Regions from separate parts of the Desulfosporosinus sp. Sb-LF genome, predicted to be linked through region 1. Evidence: riboswitches for the same ligand, from Rfam matches in the RefSeq annotation. Region 1 holds a riboswitch; each other region holds the start of a gene.

Region 1 (6,114 bases):
AACTCTGCAGCTGCTGTTGGTACAGGTGTTGTAAGGGCAGGTAATGCTTTTACTACTATAGGTACTTCCGGTGTCGTGTACGCAATTTCGGATGATGTTTCCATTGACATTAAGGGAAGAGTGCATACTCTATGTAGTGCTGTGCCAGGGAAATGGACGCTCATGAGCTGTACTTTGGGTGCTGGCTTATCGTTAAAATGGTTAAGAGATACTTGCTGCAATGAGGAAATGATCGAGGCTGAAAAGCTAGGAGTTGACCCCTATGTTGTTATGGGTCAGTTAGCCCAAAAAGTGATGCCCGGAGCAGGTGGACTTGTTTATCTACCTTACTTGATGGGTGAACGTTCTCCACATCCGGATCCATATTGTCGAGGGGTATTCTTCGGATTGTCCGCTTCGCATGATCGAGCTAACATGATTCGAGCAGTCATGGAGGGCGTAGCATTTTCCCAGCTGGAATGTGTCGATGTATTCAAGGAAATGCGGGTAAATGTCGACGATATGATCGCCTGTGGTGGTGGTGGAAGAAGTCCTGTTTGGAGACAGATGCTTGCGGATATGTACGGTTGCTCTGTTAGCACGATCAAAGCGGATGAAGGGCCTGCCCTCGGTGTAGCAATACTAGCGGGAGTTGGAGCAGGTATCTATGATTCTGTAGAAGCTGCTTGTGACAATTTAGTCAGTAAGAAAAGTATCCAAACCCCAAATCTGTCAACACGTAAGGTGTATGAAGACTATTACGAGCTTTATAAGAAATTGTACACTGATTTACAGCCGTCGTTTAAGTATTTATCTAAACTCCCAAAATAAAAGACAACAGCCGATCCTCTCAAACCACCAGTCGCCTTTTAGTGACTGGTGGTTTTATACTAAGCTCATTCCTGTCTAGAAGCAGGATCGCTTTTTTAAGGGTGATTAGGATGTGACTTACGTCGTCACTTCTACCGGTGCAGAGATACCTACTCTGCTATGGCCGCAGCTATTGGTGCGCTTAAGGGACCGCGACATGGAGGGCTTAACATTAAGGTTGTCCAGATGATACCGGATATTGAAAGACAAATTGAATCATTATCTATTATTCTATTACAAGAAAGAAACAAGGCTGGAAGCATGAGACTTCCGACCTTGTTTCTTCGTAAACTGTTCTACCCATTTTTGACGTAGGCTATTGATAGCCAGCTCTGCCCATTTGGAATTATACACACCTAATCGCGTAAAAGAATTGGGAAATCGTCACCTACTGCGGCGCGTACCCTTCTATGTAGAGGGGCTCTAATACCTGCGAGCTCCGAGATAACGGGAGGAGTAAAAGCTATCACTAAGACTTGATGTAGTAACCCCACTACTAGGGTTACTGGCATGAACAAAACGTCCTCCCCCCATATATATGCCCACATGAGATGCACCCGTAGTATACGTTGTAAAAAATACTAAATCGCCTGGCTGAAGATTATCTCTGCCGACCGCAACTCCCGAAGCGAATTGTGCATACGATGTACGAGGAAGTGATATCCCAGAACTTGCGTAGACATACTTGGTAAAAGATGAACAGTCAAAGCCACTTCGAGTTGTTCCGCCAAAAACATAGGGCGTCCCTTGCAAACTGAGGGCGCGATCGACGATGGTTGAAGAACCATTGCCTCCCCGAGAAACAGCCAAAGCTACTTTGACAGGCCGACTACTAGAACTTTTAGCAACGACTTGATTGACAGGAACTTGAATAATCTTTTCATCTAATACTTGCTTGGTAACGTCAATACCATTCCTTTGCTCATAAGAATAGGTAACTAATTTTGAGCCATTACTGCCTTGTTCAAGGACTTTTGTTTGACCGGTTCCTAAACTGTTATCAGCTTTTGTTTCGACGTCATAGGGAATTGTTTCTTGACCTGAATAGGTTCCCTGACTCACGACAGTAAGATAAGGTGTAGAGTCAACAAGCTTAATCAGTTGACCTGGCTTCAACTTTGTATCTTTAGTTGCTCCCGGATTACCGGCTAATACTTCGTCTGTCATCATATTGTTTTTGCGAGCGATAAGCCACCAAGAATCACTGGAAAGGACCGTGTAATCCCTTGTCCTTACTTTACCGTCAAGCAACACTTTAAACGCTTGATCAAGTTGTTTCATTTGATCTGGTTGAACTTCTGCCTCTTCGACACTAACTTTTTCAGCAAAATTTACGGAAGTCACCTTGTTTTCATCACTGGGTTTAACAAAATAGGCTTCATAGTCTTTTAGAACTTTATCGGAATCTTCTTTGCTGGGTAATACTGCGATAGTAGAACCGTCTGCCTCTAACTTGTAACCATCAAGATAAACCTTTAATTTATTGTCCAACGTCTTTTCGCTCAAAGTAGATTCAAGATAGACCGCGGGATGAACTCTGACAGTTTCATAACTGATTTGGTCATGCGTTTTGGCAATCAGCCCGAATGGCTCGCCACTTTGTTTGAGAAACGTGTCAATGAGATTTTTACCAGTATTAACATTACGGACTAAGCCGATCTGTTGACCGTTAATCATGACAGCAGCTGCAGACGTCGTGGTCGAAAGAAAATAGGTGAGCCCGCCAGTTAACATAATTGTAATAGATAAACTACCGATGACTAGCGGTGATTTCCAAGATATTTTTCGTCGAGTGTCGTGGAGAACTTGTTGGATAAGCTTTTTGTTTTGAGTCCAATTGAAATTCAAATAATTTTCACCCTTCTTAGCTTACGAGGTTAGTTGACGGATTCGGGCATCAAGGTGTTAGCCCGACGCGTATGGTATGCGCGTTTCACCCCATAAAAGTATCCCCCGCTCTAGGTGTGAAACTAGATTCAGCTTTTATATCTTTACTTTGAAAGCATAGCAATTAATATTCGACAAGATATGCATATGTCCTCTAAATCTATTTATGTAATATATGGCATTGTATCTTATAGGCCGCCCAGATGCGTACACAGGTGAGGATAATGTGCAATTATCTTCCTAGATATAACTATCGATTTAAACGAGCGTTGCAAGGTATATGATACGTGAGGGGATATAGTGGGACCAGGATATAGATGTCATTATAGCCAATAATCAACTAATGCATTAACAGATGTATCTTGCTAAAATAGCAATATGCCGCAAGGAAATGCGTTAAATATACTTCCTGCGATGTACGAAGACTTATGTTTGGTTTTGATCCTATATAGATGACCGGGAGTTTAATAATCTTTCCTAGTAGGTCAAGCCCTTTTTAGGAAAAGGGAAGACTGAACTGTAAAGTGAAGACGCCCACCTGCGAGAGCAGGGTCAGAAACCAAATTAGTCCAACGGCATTGTGGGGTTAAATACTATTTTTGGGGTCACCGGTTCAATCCCGGTTAATGGCTCCAGCAAATCAAGGACTGGCGAAATTGACAGAAGCGGAAGTTTAAGGGTGTGTAGTTAACACCGATCTTATTTAAGAGACGATTTATTAGAATCGTCTCTTTTTGCTATATTTACATCGCGAACTAATACTGTACATGGCATGGAACAATGTATTCGGATGGATTGACCAGTTTAGTCCAACTCGGAAAGTCACTGTGGCGAATATGTACATCAAAGATATTGTAGATGAAGTACTCAAAAGTGTCAGTGTAGAAATTCCTCCATATTATATAGCCAAATCTATAAAGGGGTGATAAGAATGCCACGCGTTCCTGCCGCATGCCCTACCAATTATGCCGGACACTATACTGTCAATCCTGGGGATACAATGTTTATCATATCGAGTATTTTTAGGATCAATTTATCGGAACTCGTCAGAGCAAATCCTCATATTACTGACCCTAACGTTATTTTTTCGGGTGATATATTATGTGTTCCAGGTCAAATTCCCTTTCCTTGCTGTGTCACACTGGATCTTGTTCAACCCGCCGAATTAGGTGTAGCGGGAGTAGCTCTTGTTTATACTAGTTTCGTAGGAACACAAGCAATCAGTGTTATGGCGGTGATGGATGCTCTACCTGTTGGGTTTGATATATTGATTGCAGAAGTAAACCTTCCTAATCAGGTTACTTCACGCCAACAACTATACCCATCACCTCAAACTCCGCCTACTTTTTCAGGAACTACCTTTTTTCCGACTGCCGCATCATTGACACCGGATACAATAATAAGGGTTTTTCCAGCCAATAGTGCTACGGGGAACCAGGGATCCATAAAATTGCAGGGAAGTTTAAATCGTTGTCATAGATAAACATACTTTTGACCCTATAGGTATTTCATTTATGACCTAACGCAGCTTGCAACTAAAACTCCGCTTAATTGACAACGCAAGGAACCCTCCTATTTCCATCAGAAATAGGAGAGCCGCCATCTAGAATCATTTTTCAATTAGACCTTTACAAGGGATGCCAGCCACCTGTTCCGAATAAACAAACATCAAGCATAAATATGTCCTCAATAACCAATGATTAAAGGCTTTTAGCGTTAATTGAGCATGCTATTGATAGCCTGCTCTGCCCATTTGGAATTTTGAAGGATCGCCCTTCCTACACCAATGAGGTCTGTTTTCTTTTCAGCTAGCAATTGTTCGGCTGCTTGTACTTCGGTAATTCCACCCGTGAGAATTACCGGAATGGAGACTATCTTTTTGATGGCTTCGCTGAGCGGTGCAAAATAGCCTTGTCCGCTAAGGTCAGGTACCATATATCCTGAGAAACCGCCGGAAATATCAAGAATATTTACACCGGCCTTTTCAAATTCTTTGGCGGCGACTTGACTATCCTCGATAATAATTCCGCCCTCTCTAAAATCAGACGCACCTAATCGTAAAAGAATTGGGAAATCGTCACCTACTGCGGCGCGTACCGCTTCTATGACTTGCAGGTGGAGACGAATACGATTATGTACATTTCCACCATATTCATCGGTACGTTTGTTGGTTAGCGGGGAGAAAAATTGATTGAGAAGGTAACCATGGGCGGAATGGATTTCTACGCCATCGAAGCCAGCCTCCTTAGTACGTCGAGCTGCATTTTGAAAGGCACTGATGATATTCGCAATTCCCTCGCGGGTAAGCTCATTTGGCATACCCCCTCTACGTGGGTGTGAAACTGCTGAAGGAGCTACTGGGGTAGTTCCGGTAATTTCTTGAGTAGTATTGCTTCCAGCATGATTTATTTGCATCATAGTCTTAGAGCCATTACGGTGAATGACCTCCGCTAATTTCTTTAGGCCTTCAACCATGCTGTCGTCTGAAACGGAAAGCTGTAGGTCACTTGCTTTCCCATCTAACTTGATAAAACTGTGTTCAATGATTATAAGCGAAAGGTAGCCGCCTTCGGATTTTTCTGCATAGTAGTCTAGAATTGACTGGTTTACTTTCCCATTGGGATCTGCTTTCGCGGTAGCCATGGGTGGCATTACTAAACGGTTAATTAGAGTTAACGGGCCTGCTTGTAATGGTTTAAGTAAATGGGACATAAATTCAACCTCCCTAGTTGTATATAACCATATGTTATAGCTGGGGAATTGTTTTGGCAAGTAAATCGAATCTGATTTAATACTACAGAAAGACTAATTGGGGAGTATAGAGAGACAGGATATAGCTGTCATTATAACCAATAATCAACTAATGCATTAAAAAATTTATCTTGCTACAATAGCAATACGCCGCAAGGAAATAACATTATATATCCTTCCTGCGATGTACGAAGATTTTTATTTGGTTTTGATCCTATATAGATGACCGGGAGTTTAATAATCTTTCCTAGTAGGTCAAGCCCTTTTTAGGAAAGGGAAGACTGAACTGTAAAGTGAAGACGCCCACCTGCGAGAGCAGGGTCAGAAACCAAATAGTCCAACGGCATTGTGGGGTCAAGAAAACATAGGAGCAGGTACATTTTCGTGAGAAAGAATGTACCTGCTCCTATGTTTTCCTTTTTTGTTTGCCTATGCCTGTGGTAGGCGAGATTGAGTCGATTTTCTTGGTGACTTTTGATTAATTGAACCCCCAGAACACCGGCTAAGAGGCCAACGATGTAACTGATATCAGTTCCTCCTAAGTAATGTGGGCCATGTAACCTGTATAAAGAGTGGAGGACATAAGGGAACAGAGAGCAGGAGCAGAAAGTTTTTATAGGTATCTTC
Region 2 (6,114 bases), on a different contig from region 1:
TATTTTTACATATTGGTCATAATGTAATGTAAGCTCTAACTAGAGCCAATTAGAGACCATGGAAACGTAGTATATGACTAAATTTCAAGGGAAAGATAGACTAACTAAAGAGATTATTGTCCCAAAACTTGGAGAGGTTCATACAATTACGAAAGGATAAGGTTAGGTTTTGTCCAAGTTTTCTTAACTAGGTGAAAGAAATGCCAAACAAGTCTTTTTTTATAGGAATCGAACATATTGGGATTAAGGCCTTGGATATGGAAAAGGCTATTCACTTTTACATAGAGGTACTCGGCTTTAAGTTTTCGCACCGGATAAAACCAGGAGAGGTGGAATTGGCTTTTCTAGAATTAGGGGGTACTGTCGTGGAACTAGTCGAAGTTATCGACGGGCAGCAGTATGAAGATGGTGTTGTCAATCACTTGGCCCTGAAGGTATCAGATATCTTTAAAGCTTATAAGCATTTACGAGCTCATCAAGTGGAGATGATTTCTTCCGAGCCCATGACTATAGGAGAAGGAAGGTATAACTTTTTTTTCCGTGGTCCTAGCGGAGAGAAACTTGAACTTTACCAGGGGTAATACACTTCATTATTAAAGTTTTAGGCGCTCAGGTTATTGCTTTAAAGGAGCATTAACTTCTTCGAGGGACCTGGATAAATTAATGGATTAATCCAACGGAAAGAATGGCTTATACTATGCAAAAGCGCTATCATACCTTTAATGAACAGTTGCGTGAAAGGTTCGGAGGGAAGATCTTTAAGGTCTCGTTAGATGCTGGATTTACATGCCCTAACCGAGATGGGACGTTGGGAACGGGCGGGTGTGTCTATTGCAGTGAACGGGGGTCCGGAGATTTTGCTGGAAATCAGGAGCTGTCTATTCACGATCAGTTTGTAGAAGTGAAGGAACGAATGAAGAAAAAATGGCCTGGTGCCAGGTACATCGCGTATTTCCAAGCCTATACGAATACCTATGCCAACGTAACACGGTTGCGCGAAGTCTATGAAGAGGCCTTAGCCGAGGAGCATGTCGTAGGGTTATCCATATCGACAAGGCCGGACTGCTTACCAGAGGATGTCTTGGATTATCTTGAGGAATTGAATCAAAGAACCTATTTGTGGGTCGAGCTGGGGTTACAAAGTATTCATGACCGAACCATGCAGTGGATTGGTCGTGGTCATGACTATGCTCAATTTCTAAGGGGCCTTGATCAGTTGCGTTCGAGGGGAATACAGGTTTGTGCTCATATTATTCTTGGGTTACCGGGAGAAACAAAAGCAGAAATGATGGCAACAGCGCAAGCGGTTGCTGAGCTTCCTTTACAAGGGATCAAACTTCATTTGTTACATGTATTGAGGGGAACGCCGTTGGAGGAAATTTATCAGTGTGAACCGTTTGATTTTCTGACGAAAGAAGGCTATGTCTCGCTCATCGTCGATATTTTGGAGATCTTACCACAAGAGATGGTGATTCATCGTTTGACAGGAGATGGACCACCGGACGATCTCATCGGACCTCTTTGGAGCCGCAAAAAATGGGAGGTCCTCAATGCTATTGACGCGGAATTAGCACGAAGAGATACATGGCAAGGGAAAAACGCAAAAAACTAGCGGTCCGAGGACCGCTAGTAAATGGAGAGGACTAAGTGATATTCACAAGACCTATTCTAAAGGTCTTAGCAAAGGTCTATGAAATGGGGTCGTGGAAATCGGACGTTGGAAATATCCTACGGTGGTTTTTGGTTGGGATGGAGCAGGTTTATTAAGGCTAGGTGCTAAGTTCAAGTAACGTTTCAGATCTGAGTTTGCATCCAGAATCCGCTGGGCTATTTGGTCGTTATTGAGACGTTCCATCATTTTACACACCCCTTTCAAAGGTTAATCTCCTATTATGGAGTTTCATACCGGATGAGTTTTCCTTCCCAAGTACGCAAAACCGCTTTGTTTTCATGGAGGGACATAAGATATTGCGGTAAGATGGGAGTTTTGCCGCCGCCTTTGGGAGCATTCACAATATAGGTTGGTATCGCAAGCCCTGAAGTATATCCCCGTAAATGTTCCATAACATCAAGTCCGTCTTGGATCCGAGGCACAAAATGACGTGTTCCTTTGACGTTTTTGGCATGAAAGATATAATAGGGGCGGACTCTAATTTTGAGTAGTTCTTGATTGAGTTTTTTCATGATTTCCGGCTGATTATTAACGCCTTTGAGCAATACCGTCTGATTTCCTAAGACCACTCCGGCTGCAACGAGTTTGTCAGCCGCCTTTTTGGCATCTTCGGTCACTTCTTTGGGGTGGTTGAACTGTGTGTTGATATATAAAGGTGGATATTTGGCCAAGATAGAACATAATTCATTCGTAATGCGCATCGGCATGGTCACGGGAGCTCGTGTCCCGAGGCGTTTGATTTCTACATGAGGAATGGAATGGAGTTCCCCAAGAAGCCAATCTAAGGTTAGATCACTGAGAAGTAAGGCGTCTCCGCCTGTCACTAAGACGTCCCGAATCTCGGGGTTTGACCGAATATAATCGAGCGCTGCTGTAAGTCGGGCCCGTTCTTCGTGGGTGTCCGTTTCACCAATATTTCGTCGGCGCTGACAATGTCGGCAGTACATTGCGCACATATTCGTGACGTTGATAATTAAGCGATCAGGATAACGACGGGTAATGCAGGGAGCAGGGGATGTAATGGCTTCCCCCATGGGATCTTCTTCGCCAAAATCATCGAAAAGTTCATCCTGTGTAGGTAGTCCCTGAAGACGAATAGGGTCAAGGGGATCTGTAACATCCATCAAACTCAGATAGTACGGGGATACAGCCCAACGGAAGGTTTTTCCTACACGCTCGATTTCTTGGCATTGTTCCGTGGTTAAGGCGGGAAGTATAGCACTCAAGACGTGAGGATCGGTGATCCTGTTGTGCATTTGCCAGTGCCAATTATTCCAGTCTTCGAGCGTTGCATTGAAGTGCTTTAGAATGTTTGCTCGGTTGAATTGGTAAGCTTCTGTGTTCGAGAACCCCGTTGGGATGGTTTTGCATTTTTCAAGATAAGGCGTTATTTTTTGTTTAAGAACTGCGCCCCGCTGCAGTGCGAATTGACGAAATGTATCGGGTTTATTGAGAAGTTGAACAGCCATCCAGATTCCTCCTTTATTATATTCGAGGGTTCACGATTGAAACAAAAAGAGAACCGCTCTACTATGGCGGTTCCCAAAAGAAATAAACGCAGAATATCACGATATTACGTTAACGTGTTTCAACGCTTACGAGGTTAGCTGTCGGGTTCGAGCTGAAACTGCTCTACGCCATTTGGCGATTCACCCCAAGATGTGGTTCCCCCGTTTTCCTTTAGGAAATTAAGCAATCTATTATTTATTTTTACTAACAACTTAATAGTAACATTAAAGTTGTTACTTGTCAATAGCATGATGCCACCAGCATTTGGCTATGTTATAATAGAACAAATGGGGTAAGGGGTTGAACTGATTGGACCAAGCACGCTATCAGGAAATAGCTATTGATATAGCGCACGCTATCACGATGGGAGAATATCATGAAGGAGAAAAAATTCATGGTCGTTCTACGTTAGCAGGGCGGTATAATGTCTCACCAGAAACTATACGTCGGGCGATTGCAATTCTGCAAAATGTCGGTGTGGTTATGGTTAGTCAAGGGGTAGGGATTACCGTAACATCAAAGTCTTTGGCAGAAAAATTTACTAAATCCTTCAACCAAAAAGGAGAAATCCAAGTCTTTCTAGAAGACTTAAAAAGTTTAATGGACCAAAGGCGTGAGAATGATCTAAAGATTGAACACCATCTAAACAAAATGCGTGGATATGCTGAACGCATTATGTCCCGTTGGCTAGATGTCGGAGAAATCAAACTAGAAAAGGCCTCATCGGCGATTGGGAAGACCTTGCAGGAATTAAGGATTCGAGAGCGTACGGGGACAACGATTATTGCAGTAGTTCGAGACGGTTTTGAACATTTTTCTCCGGAGGCTGGTTTTGTTCTTCAAGCAGAAGATGTCTTACTAGTTGCAGGCTCAGCAGAGGGCCAAGTTCAGTTGACGCAGTTAATTACATGATTTGGAGTATGCAAAATGTATCCTGGCATTGATATTATTGAAATAGAACGAATCGATATAGCGTTTAAACGTCAACCAAAGTTGAATGAACGTCTTTTCACACCTAGAGAGAGAGAGAACCTTAGAAGTAAAGGCATTCAGAGTTATGCGGCTCGTTTCGCTGGAAAAGAGGCTGTTCTTAAAACATTGGGGACAGGGCTCTGCGGATTATCCTGGCATGATATAGAAATATTGAGTGATGTTAGTGGAGAGCCTCTAGTTTATCTTAGTTCCAGAGCCATGAATTTGGTTAGGGCCAGAGGCGGTTCCACGGTTCGAGTCAGTTTGTCCCATAATCGCACGCAGGCGATGGCCTTTGCGGTCTTAGACTAAGAAACAAAAAATTGGACGCAAGATAAGAATAAGAACCGGGGTGGGGAAAGTGCGTGTGGTTAGCGCCGAACAGATGAGGCAGATCGAAGAAAGAGCAATTTCAAATTATGGCATTCCGAGTTTACTGCTTATGGAGAATGCAGCCTGGGCTGTTGTCGAAGAAATTCGTCATTGTCTCTCCGAGTCGAGTGGGGGAGGGATGAACGGCCGAAAGGCAGTGATTTTAGTTGGCAAGGGCAATAATGGAGGAGACGGCTTGGCTGTGGCACGGCATTTGGTTCTCCAAGGCATGGATGTCACGGCTTTGCTATTCGCTGGCCTGAAGGAATTTAAAGGAGATGCAGCCTTAAACTTGCGCCTTTTTCAAGGAACAACTGGGAGATGCTTTGTAATAGAAGGGGAGAAACAACGGCGTTTGACGCGTTTGGCATTAACTCAAGCGGATGTCGTGGTGGATGCCCTGTATGGGATTGGGATGCGTGGGGCTTTGCCGAGTTTGATCGAAGAATATGTCGATGAAGTAAATCGTGCATCGGGGTGTGTGATCTCTATCGACGTTCCCAGTGGGGTGGAGGCCAACACGGGAAATGTCTACCGTACTGCGATCCGCGCCCACACCACCGTTACCTTTGGACTTCCTAAATGGGGTCTTTTTCTGGGCGAAGGGCCAGAATACAGCGGACGGGTTGTGGTGGATTCAATTTCTATTCCCGAACCCTACTTTAAAGATGAAGAAATTTCTACGTTTGTGTTAACGGATGGCGATGTGCGCGCTATGCTGCCCATTCGCCAATTTAAAGGTCACAAAGGAACCCATGGTAAAGGAATTCTTGTGGCAGGGTCTAAAGGAATGAGTGGAGCTGCTGTTCTAGCTGGGCGGGGAGCTTTGCGAAGCGGCATTGGACTGTTGCAGATCATCACTCCGGAGGGAATTGCCAAAGAAGTTGATGCAAACATCACGGAAGCAACCGTTTGGTCCGCACCTGGAGAAGATACCCTGAACGAAAAAGCTTGGTCAGCGATCTTAAAGCAATCCGAGAAGGCCCAAGCCTTGGCAGTAGGGCCGGGCTTAGCTCAGAATCCGCAATTTATAACTGTACTAGAGGAAATCTTGAGAAACATACGTTGCCCGGTTGTCTTGGATGCGGATGCCCTCAATCTGGTATCTTCAGTACCGGGCTTACTGGGTTCGCTGAATAGCGGAGGTCCCCGGATCCTTACGCCCCATCCGGGTGAAATGGCCCGGCTTTGTCAATGTAGTGTTGAAGATATTGAGCGAAACCGACTGGATATCGCGGTAACGAAAGCCGTGGAATGGGAGTCAGTGGTTGTTTTAAAGGGTTCCGTGACCATCATTGCCTCACCAGACGGCCGAGCCTTTTTCAATCCAACTGGAAATCCCGGATTGGGGACTGGAGGAACGGGTGACATCCTCACAGGTTGCATTCTCGCTTGGCTGGCACAAGGGATTGCCCCGCTGGAAGCGGCGTGTCTGGGCGTATACTTACATGGGAAAGCAGCGGATGAGTTAGCGATAGAGTATGGATGGTCAGGGTTTACTGCATCGGAAGTGGCAGAACAACTGCCTAAAGTGCGGCGTGCGTTGGAACTTACGCCTTTAGAGGGAAAGAGGAGATGGAGATATGGGA
Region 3 (6,114 bases), on a different contig from region 1:
GCAATTCCGAAAGCATTTTATAATAGATTGCAGGATTTTCTAAGGTTGCAAAGAATACTTAAAATAGGAAAAAAGAGCGTCTTATGTCGTTTTTCAGGATGGGGAATTGTAGTTTAACGCCTCGATTGAATCACAGGGCGGAGATAGCTATGCTAGCGAGGGAGGTCAGCTTTGATGAAACATGCTAGTCGGAAATATTTCTTTTTTTGGATCTTGAGTTTGGCATTTCTGCTTATGCACACGACCCATGTCAATGCTACCCCTCCTGAAATAAAAACGATCAGCGTGGTTACAGATGACACCTATCCCCCTTACTCTTTTCGCGATAGTCAAGGTGATTTGCAAGGAATCACGATAGACCAGTGGAAACTTTTCGAGCAAAAGACTGGGATAAAAGTGACGATCACTGGAATGACCTGGAATAAAGCCTATGAAAGTATGATAAAAGGTGATTTCGATGTCATTGATACGATCTCCTATAATGATGAAAGGGCCAAGATCTTTGATTATTCGAAGCCTTATGCGACAATTGATATCCCTATTTTTTTTCAGAAGAATATCTCCGCGATTACCGATGTCAATTCTTTAAAGGAGTTTACGGTGGCCGCGAAAAAAGGGGATAACAGTATCAATGTTCTTAAAGATCATGGCATAACCGATATTGAAGAATATGATACGGCAGAAGCTGTTGTCCAAGCAGCTAAAGATCACAAGGCCGTAATCTTTGTGCTAGGAAAACCCCCTGCCCAATACTATCTATATAAAATGGGACTTCAAGATAACTTTAATTATTCAAGTACGCCCTTATACACCAGCCAATTTTTCAGAGCCATCAAAAAGGGGCATTCGGGGTACCTGCCTACAATTAATGATGGATTTGCTAAGATTTCCGAAAGTGAATATAAAGCCATAGATAAAAAATGGTTTGGCATTGAAAGTATTCCATTTTATGAACTTCCATTATTCAGGGTAATTGTAATCATTGTAGCCGCAGTTTTTCTGATGGTCTTATTGATGTTCATCTGGAATAGAACGCTTCAGCGAATGGTTAAACAAAAAACCAGGGAGCTTTGGAATGCTCTCAGAGCAAGGCAACAAGTTGAAGCAGAGATCAGAAGGTTAAATGCGGAACTAGAAAGCAGAGTCGTTGAAAGAACAGCACAACTGGAGGATCTAAATAGTGAGCTTGAAGAAAGCAATGCGATGCTTGAGGATGAGATAGTCAAACGTGAGAACGTTGAAGAAGACATCCGGAAACTGAATGAAGAACTTGAAGATAAGATAAAACTACGCACGAGTCAGTTGGATGAGCTTAATGCTGTCTTGGAGCAACAGAATGCTTTGTGGCGTGATTCACAAAGAGTGGCACACATGGGGAGCTATGTTACGAATCTCGAAACGAGAGAATGGGAGTGTACACCAGAGCTTCATGAGATTTTTGGGATTGATGCAACCTATCCGCACACGTTGGAAGGGTGGGCGGGGATTGTTCATCCAGATTGGCAGGACGAACTTTCCAATTATCTTTTGCAGGTGGAAAATACAAAGCAACGCTTCGATTATGAATATAAAATCATCCGTGTTCATGATGGAGAGGAACGCTGGGTGCATGAGCTTGGAAAAATCGAGTTGGATCACCAAGTCAATGCGGTTCGTTTGCTGGGCATGATTCAGGATGTCACGGATCGAAAGCGTGCAGAAAAGAAAATCGTTCATTTGAGCTTCCATGACCAACTGACCGGTCTCTATAACCGGCGCTTTTTTGAAGAAGAATTAAAACGACTCGATGTCGCAAGAAATTATCCCTTGACTCTTGTGATGGCCGATGTCAATGGCCTTAAGCTGATTAATGATTCCTTTGGTCATGCCATCGGTGATGAACTTCTAAAAAACGTTGCCGAAGTGCTCTGCAAAGGCTGCCGAGACGATGATATTATCGCCCGACTTGGCGGAGATGAATTCGTCATCCTGTTGCCCAACACGGATGCTGCTGAAACAGAGCAAATTCTTAAACGAATCAATTCGTTAGCTCTACAGGAAAGAGTGGGTTCAATCGAAATATCAATTTCTTTTGGCTATGAAATAAAACGTTACGAGAAAGAGGATATTCTTGAACTATTTAAAAAAGCCGAAGATTATATGTACAAGAGAAAACTCTTTGAAGGCCCAAGTATGCGTGGAAAAACTATAAATACGATTATTAGAACCCTTCACGAAAAGAACAAACGGGAAGAACAGCACTCACACAGAGTTTCCACACTCTGTCGAAGTATGGGAGAGGCTCTTGGTCTACCAGAAGGAGAAGTTCAGGAACTAAAAAGCGTTGGCTTGCTTCATGATATAGGTAAAATTGCGATTGACGAAAAAATACTTAATAAGCCGGGAAAACTGACAAATGATGAATGGGAAGAAATTAAACGCCATCCAGAAATCGGTTATCGTATTCTGAGCACGGTCAACGGTATGGCAGAAATGGCGGAATACGTGTTGGCTCATCATGAACGATGGGATGGGTTAGGCTACCCGAAGGGTTTAAAGGGTGAGGAACTACCCCTTCAACCCAGGATTATAGCCATTGCGGACGCCTATGATGCCATGACGAGCGTAAGAAGTTATCGGGGTGCTTTACCTGATGAAGTGGCTATAAGAGAACTTCAGAAAAATGCCGGGATTCAGTTCGACCCAGAGTTGGTGAAAGTATTCATTGACAAAGTTGTCAATTCATCTTCCATACTGAAGAGGGAAAATTAACACTTCTCATGATTCTCCCATACCAATAATCTAATACAAATTATTGGTTAATCTAAATATAATCTTTTCGAATATATGATATGACAATTTCAGGTGTTTCTTAGAATTATCTAAAAAACAATAATCCCGTCCATGACGGGCGGGATTATTGTTTTTTAGTTCATAACGCTATGATAATTTCGAGGGACACTAGTAGCGAGTTTTAAGGATCTCAGAATAGCGTCTTTAACCATTGCCACGATGACTTCATCTCTATTCGATTACGTCCTTTCGATCATCCTAATATAATTTCGTCTGGGTGCTACACTTTTGTAGGCCGGCCTTATGATTTTCCCTGCATTGACTATTTCTTCAATGCGATGCGCACTCCAGCCTGCGATTCTGGCAATGGCAAAAATCGGCGTGAACATTTCATCTGGGATATTCAGCATTCTGTAAACAAAACCAGAATAGAAATCGACATTGGCACTAACACCCTTATACATTTTATTAGACTTCGCTATAACTTGAGGTGCTAGTCTCTCAACCGCTGCGTAAAGCTCAAATTCAGCTTCCAGCCCCTTTTCTCGGGCAAGTTGGGCAACATAATCTTTAAGAATAACCGCCCTCGGATCCGAGATGGAGTAAACGGCGTGGCCAATCCCATAAATTAAACCTGACCGATCAAAGGCATCTCTGGTAAGGATCTGCGTAAGGTAGGTCTCAATTTCTTCATCATCATCCCAATTCTTCAATTTGTCTTTGATATCCTCAAACATCTGGACAACCTTAATGTTAGCCCCTCCATGCCGCGGCCCCTTGAGCGCACCAATAGCCGCCGCCATAGCAGAGTAGGTATCTGTTCCAGTAGAAGTGACGACGTGGGTCACAAAGGCTGAATTGTTGCCTCCACCATGTTCGGCATGAAGCACTAAGGCCAGATCAAGCAGCGTTGCCTCTAGCTTTGTATATTTACTATCTGGTCGCAGCATAGAGAGAATGTTCTCAGCAATACTCAAATCCGCTCGTGGACTGTGAATATACAGGCTTTGATTTCCATGGTAATGGGAGAATGCTTGGTAACCATAGACTGCTAAAGATGGAAAACAGGCAATAAGCCGAATACATTGTTTTAAAACGTTCTCCATAGACGTATCATCAGGATTGTCATCAAAGGAGTATAATGCCAGAACACTTCTCGCCAGCGTATTCATGATATCTTTGCTGGGAGCTTTTAAAATCATATCACGAGCGAAATCTTCTGGCAGCATTTGATTAAGGGTAAGTAGTTGTTGAAAATCCTTTTGTGCGTTATGATCCGGTAGACGTCCAAAGAGCAGCAAATAAGCAGCCTCTTCAAACCCATAGCGATCTTCATCTGTAAAGCCTTCCACAAGGTCCGCGATATCGTAGCCGCGATAAATTAAGCGGCCCGGAACAGGAATGATCTCTCCTTCATCGAGAATATAGGAATGGACCTCTCCTATCTCTGTCAAACCAACGAGTACCCCTCTCCCGTCTAGATCTCGGAGTCCGCGTTTAACTGCGTATTTACTATACAACTCAGGTTTAATTAGGCTGCTTTTGTGAGCCAGCTTACTTAATTCGTTAAGCATTTTTCCTTCAGACAGTTCCATTTCGTAATTTCCCATCATAAGAATCACCCCTTTTAAAAATAAAAACCCTAGACAAACTATCTAGGGTTACAGCTAACGAAAAAAGCAAGGAATAGCAAAGCAAAGCACAGTGCTCAATTCCTCTCTTTCAACGCTTACGAAGTTAGCTGACGGATTCGGGTCGAAAAGTAACCCTACCTTCACAAAACATTTACCTGTGAAGGATTCACCCCAGAAATGGTTCCCCCGCTTCTAAATAGAATTAAGCGATAGTGAGCGATATTAAGTTGAATCGTGAATAGTACAACCTAAGGTCGAGATAAATTTCATTAAGTCTATCACTCTATATATGAAATAGTCAAGTTTTTTGCCCTTCCCACATACTTCTTTTGAACAAGTATTATACTCAATAAAATATAGTCCCTAGTTTTTGGAATGGGTCGAAGTAAACCCTACCAGCAGTAAGTCAGCAGTAAATGGGTTTAATCTGTTTTTTGAGGAGAGGTCAATTCTTTGTTGACGTTCTTGCATGGCGTTCTTGATTTTTCCGGTTTTATTAATGTTGTTCGTATTCATCAGCGTAATTCTGTCCCCATTTACACATGGTATCTAAAATGGGTAGTAGGCTCTTACCTGCTTGAGTCAGAGAATACTCAACTTTGGGTGGTATTTGTGTATAAATGAATCTTTTGACCAAGCCACTGTCTTCCAACTCTCTAAGCTGTTGAGTCAACATTTTCGGCGTGACATTTGGTAACAGTTTCCTCAGTTCACTATATCTTAACGTTTTATCACCTAAATGCCAGAGTATAAGTGCTTTCCACTTTCCACCGATAAGGGCCAAAGTCAATTCCATGGAACATTGATATTCGTTATTTTTGAACTTGATCATTTCGCTTCACTCCTTTAGACATTACCGGATAAATAATTCTCACATAATGCTTATAAGCCTTTTAAATTTATGGTATACAATTAGATACTATAGTACGACAATGTACGTACTTGTTAAGTAATATTATATCGATTATTATTATATCAAGCAATCAACTATGCAAAACGTTTTAAGGAGTGACTGGTATGAAGGTTGTAGCATTTAATGGAAGTCCGCGGGTTAATGGCAATACTACACAAAGTCTCAAAATTGTCTTGGCGGAATTAGAAAACGAAGGCATCGAAACTGAAATCGTTCAATTGGGCGGGCGTAAAGTCTTTGGCTGCCTGGCCTGCGGCAAATGCGGAAAAACTAAAGATAATCGGTGTGCGCGCAAGGACGATGAGATGAATACCTTTATTCAGAAAATGGAAGAGGCTGATGGAATCATAATTGGTTCACCCACCTACTTCAGTAATGTAAGCACCGAAGTAAAGGCCCTTATCGATCGTAGTGGTTATGTAGCGAAATCCAACGGTGGTGCTTTATTGAGGGGAAAAGTGGGGGCTTCGGTCGTTTCTGCCCGAAGAGCGGGATCAACCTTTGCCTACTCCGCCATCAACTTTTTCTTTGGAATCGCCGAGATGGTCATTTGCAGTTCGAGCTATTGGAATATGACGTTATCCCGTGATCCAGGTGATATCCAAAATGATGCTGAAGGGATCGAAACCTTCAAGGTCCTTGGGAAAAACATGGCAAAGCTATTAAAACAGGTTAACGGTTAATCCAATTTCCAAGATTCCTATGAATAATGATTAATCCATACAATTACTTAAGCAATTAGTATCTAAAAAAGAGCGCATATCAAGTGCGCCCTTTTTCATTTTCATCAGCTTA

What was found. Region 1 has a riboswitch for cyclic di-AMP ahead of E4K68_RS15510 (C40 family peptidase). Riboswitches for the same ligand answer to the same signal wherever they lie in the genome.
Region 2: it holds a riboswitch for cyclic di-AMP, as region 1 does, so the genes downstream of both, eam (glutamate 2,3-aminomutase) here and E4K68_RS15510 (C40 family peptidase) in region 1, are expected to answer to the same signal.
Region 3: it holds a riboswitch for cyclic di-AMP, as region 1 does, so the genes downstream of both, E4K68_RS13805 (citrate/2-methylcitrate synthase) here and E4K68_RS15510 (C40 family peptidase) in region 1, are expected to answer to the same signal.

Annotation. Positions count from the first base shown of each region.
Region 1 is NZ_SPQR01000010.1:84,552-90,665, forward strand. It holds gene xylB (xylulokinase) at 1-810, shown strand, start outside; partial or broken gene E4K68_RS21150 (citrate/2-methylcitrate synthase) at 923-1,062, shown strand; gene E4K68_RS15510 (C40 family peptidase) at 1,273-2,697, opposite strand; cyclic di-AMP (ydaO/yuaA leader) riboswitch at 2,701-2,841, opposite strand; RNA gene ssrS (6S RNA) at 3,140-3,327, shown strand; gene E4K68_RS15520 (LysM domain-containing protein) at 3,668-4,219, shown strand; gene E4K68_RS15525 (NADH:flavin oxidoreductase) at 4,453-5,448, opposite strand; RNA gene ssrS (6S RNA) at 5,661-5,844, shown strand.
Region 2 is NZ_SPQR01000005.1:58,473-64,586, reverse strand. It holds gene E4K68_RS08515 (VOC family protein) at 201-581, shown strand; gene E4K68_RS08510 (TIGR01212 family radical SAM protein) at 686-1,612, shown strand; gene E4K68_RS08505 (hypothetical protein) at 1,664-1,858, opposite strand; gene eam (glutamate 2,3-aminomutase) at 1,891-3,141, opposite strand; cyclic di-AMP (ydaO/yuaA leader) riboswitch at 3,250-3,377, opposite strand; gene E4K68_RS08495 (TrkA C-terminal domain-containing protein) at 3,491-4,093, shown strand; gene acpS (holo-ACP synthase) at 4,109-4,465, shown strand; gene E4K68_RS08485 (NAD(P)H-hydrate dehydratase) at 4,515-6,114, shown strand, end outside; gene alr (alanine racemase) at 6,109-6,114, shown strand, end outside.
Region 3 is NZ_SPQR01000008.1:197,364-203,477, reverse strand. It holds gene E4K68_RS13810 (HD domain-containing phosphohydrolase) at 175-2,751, shown strand; gene E4K68_RS13805 (citrate/2-methylcitrate synthase) at 3,012-4,382, opposite strand; cyclic di-AMP (ydaO/yuaA leader) riboswitch at 4,483-4,625, opposite strand; gene E4K68_RS13800 (helix-turn-helix domain-containing protein) at 4,903-5,238, opposite strand; gene E4K68_RS13795 (flavodoxin family protein) at 5,424-6,002, shown strand; gene E4K68_RS13790 (hypothetical protein) at 6,033-6,114, opposite strand, start outside.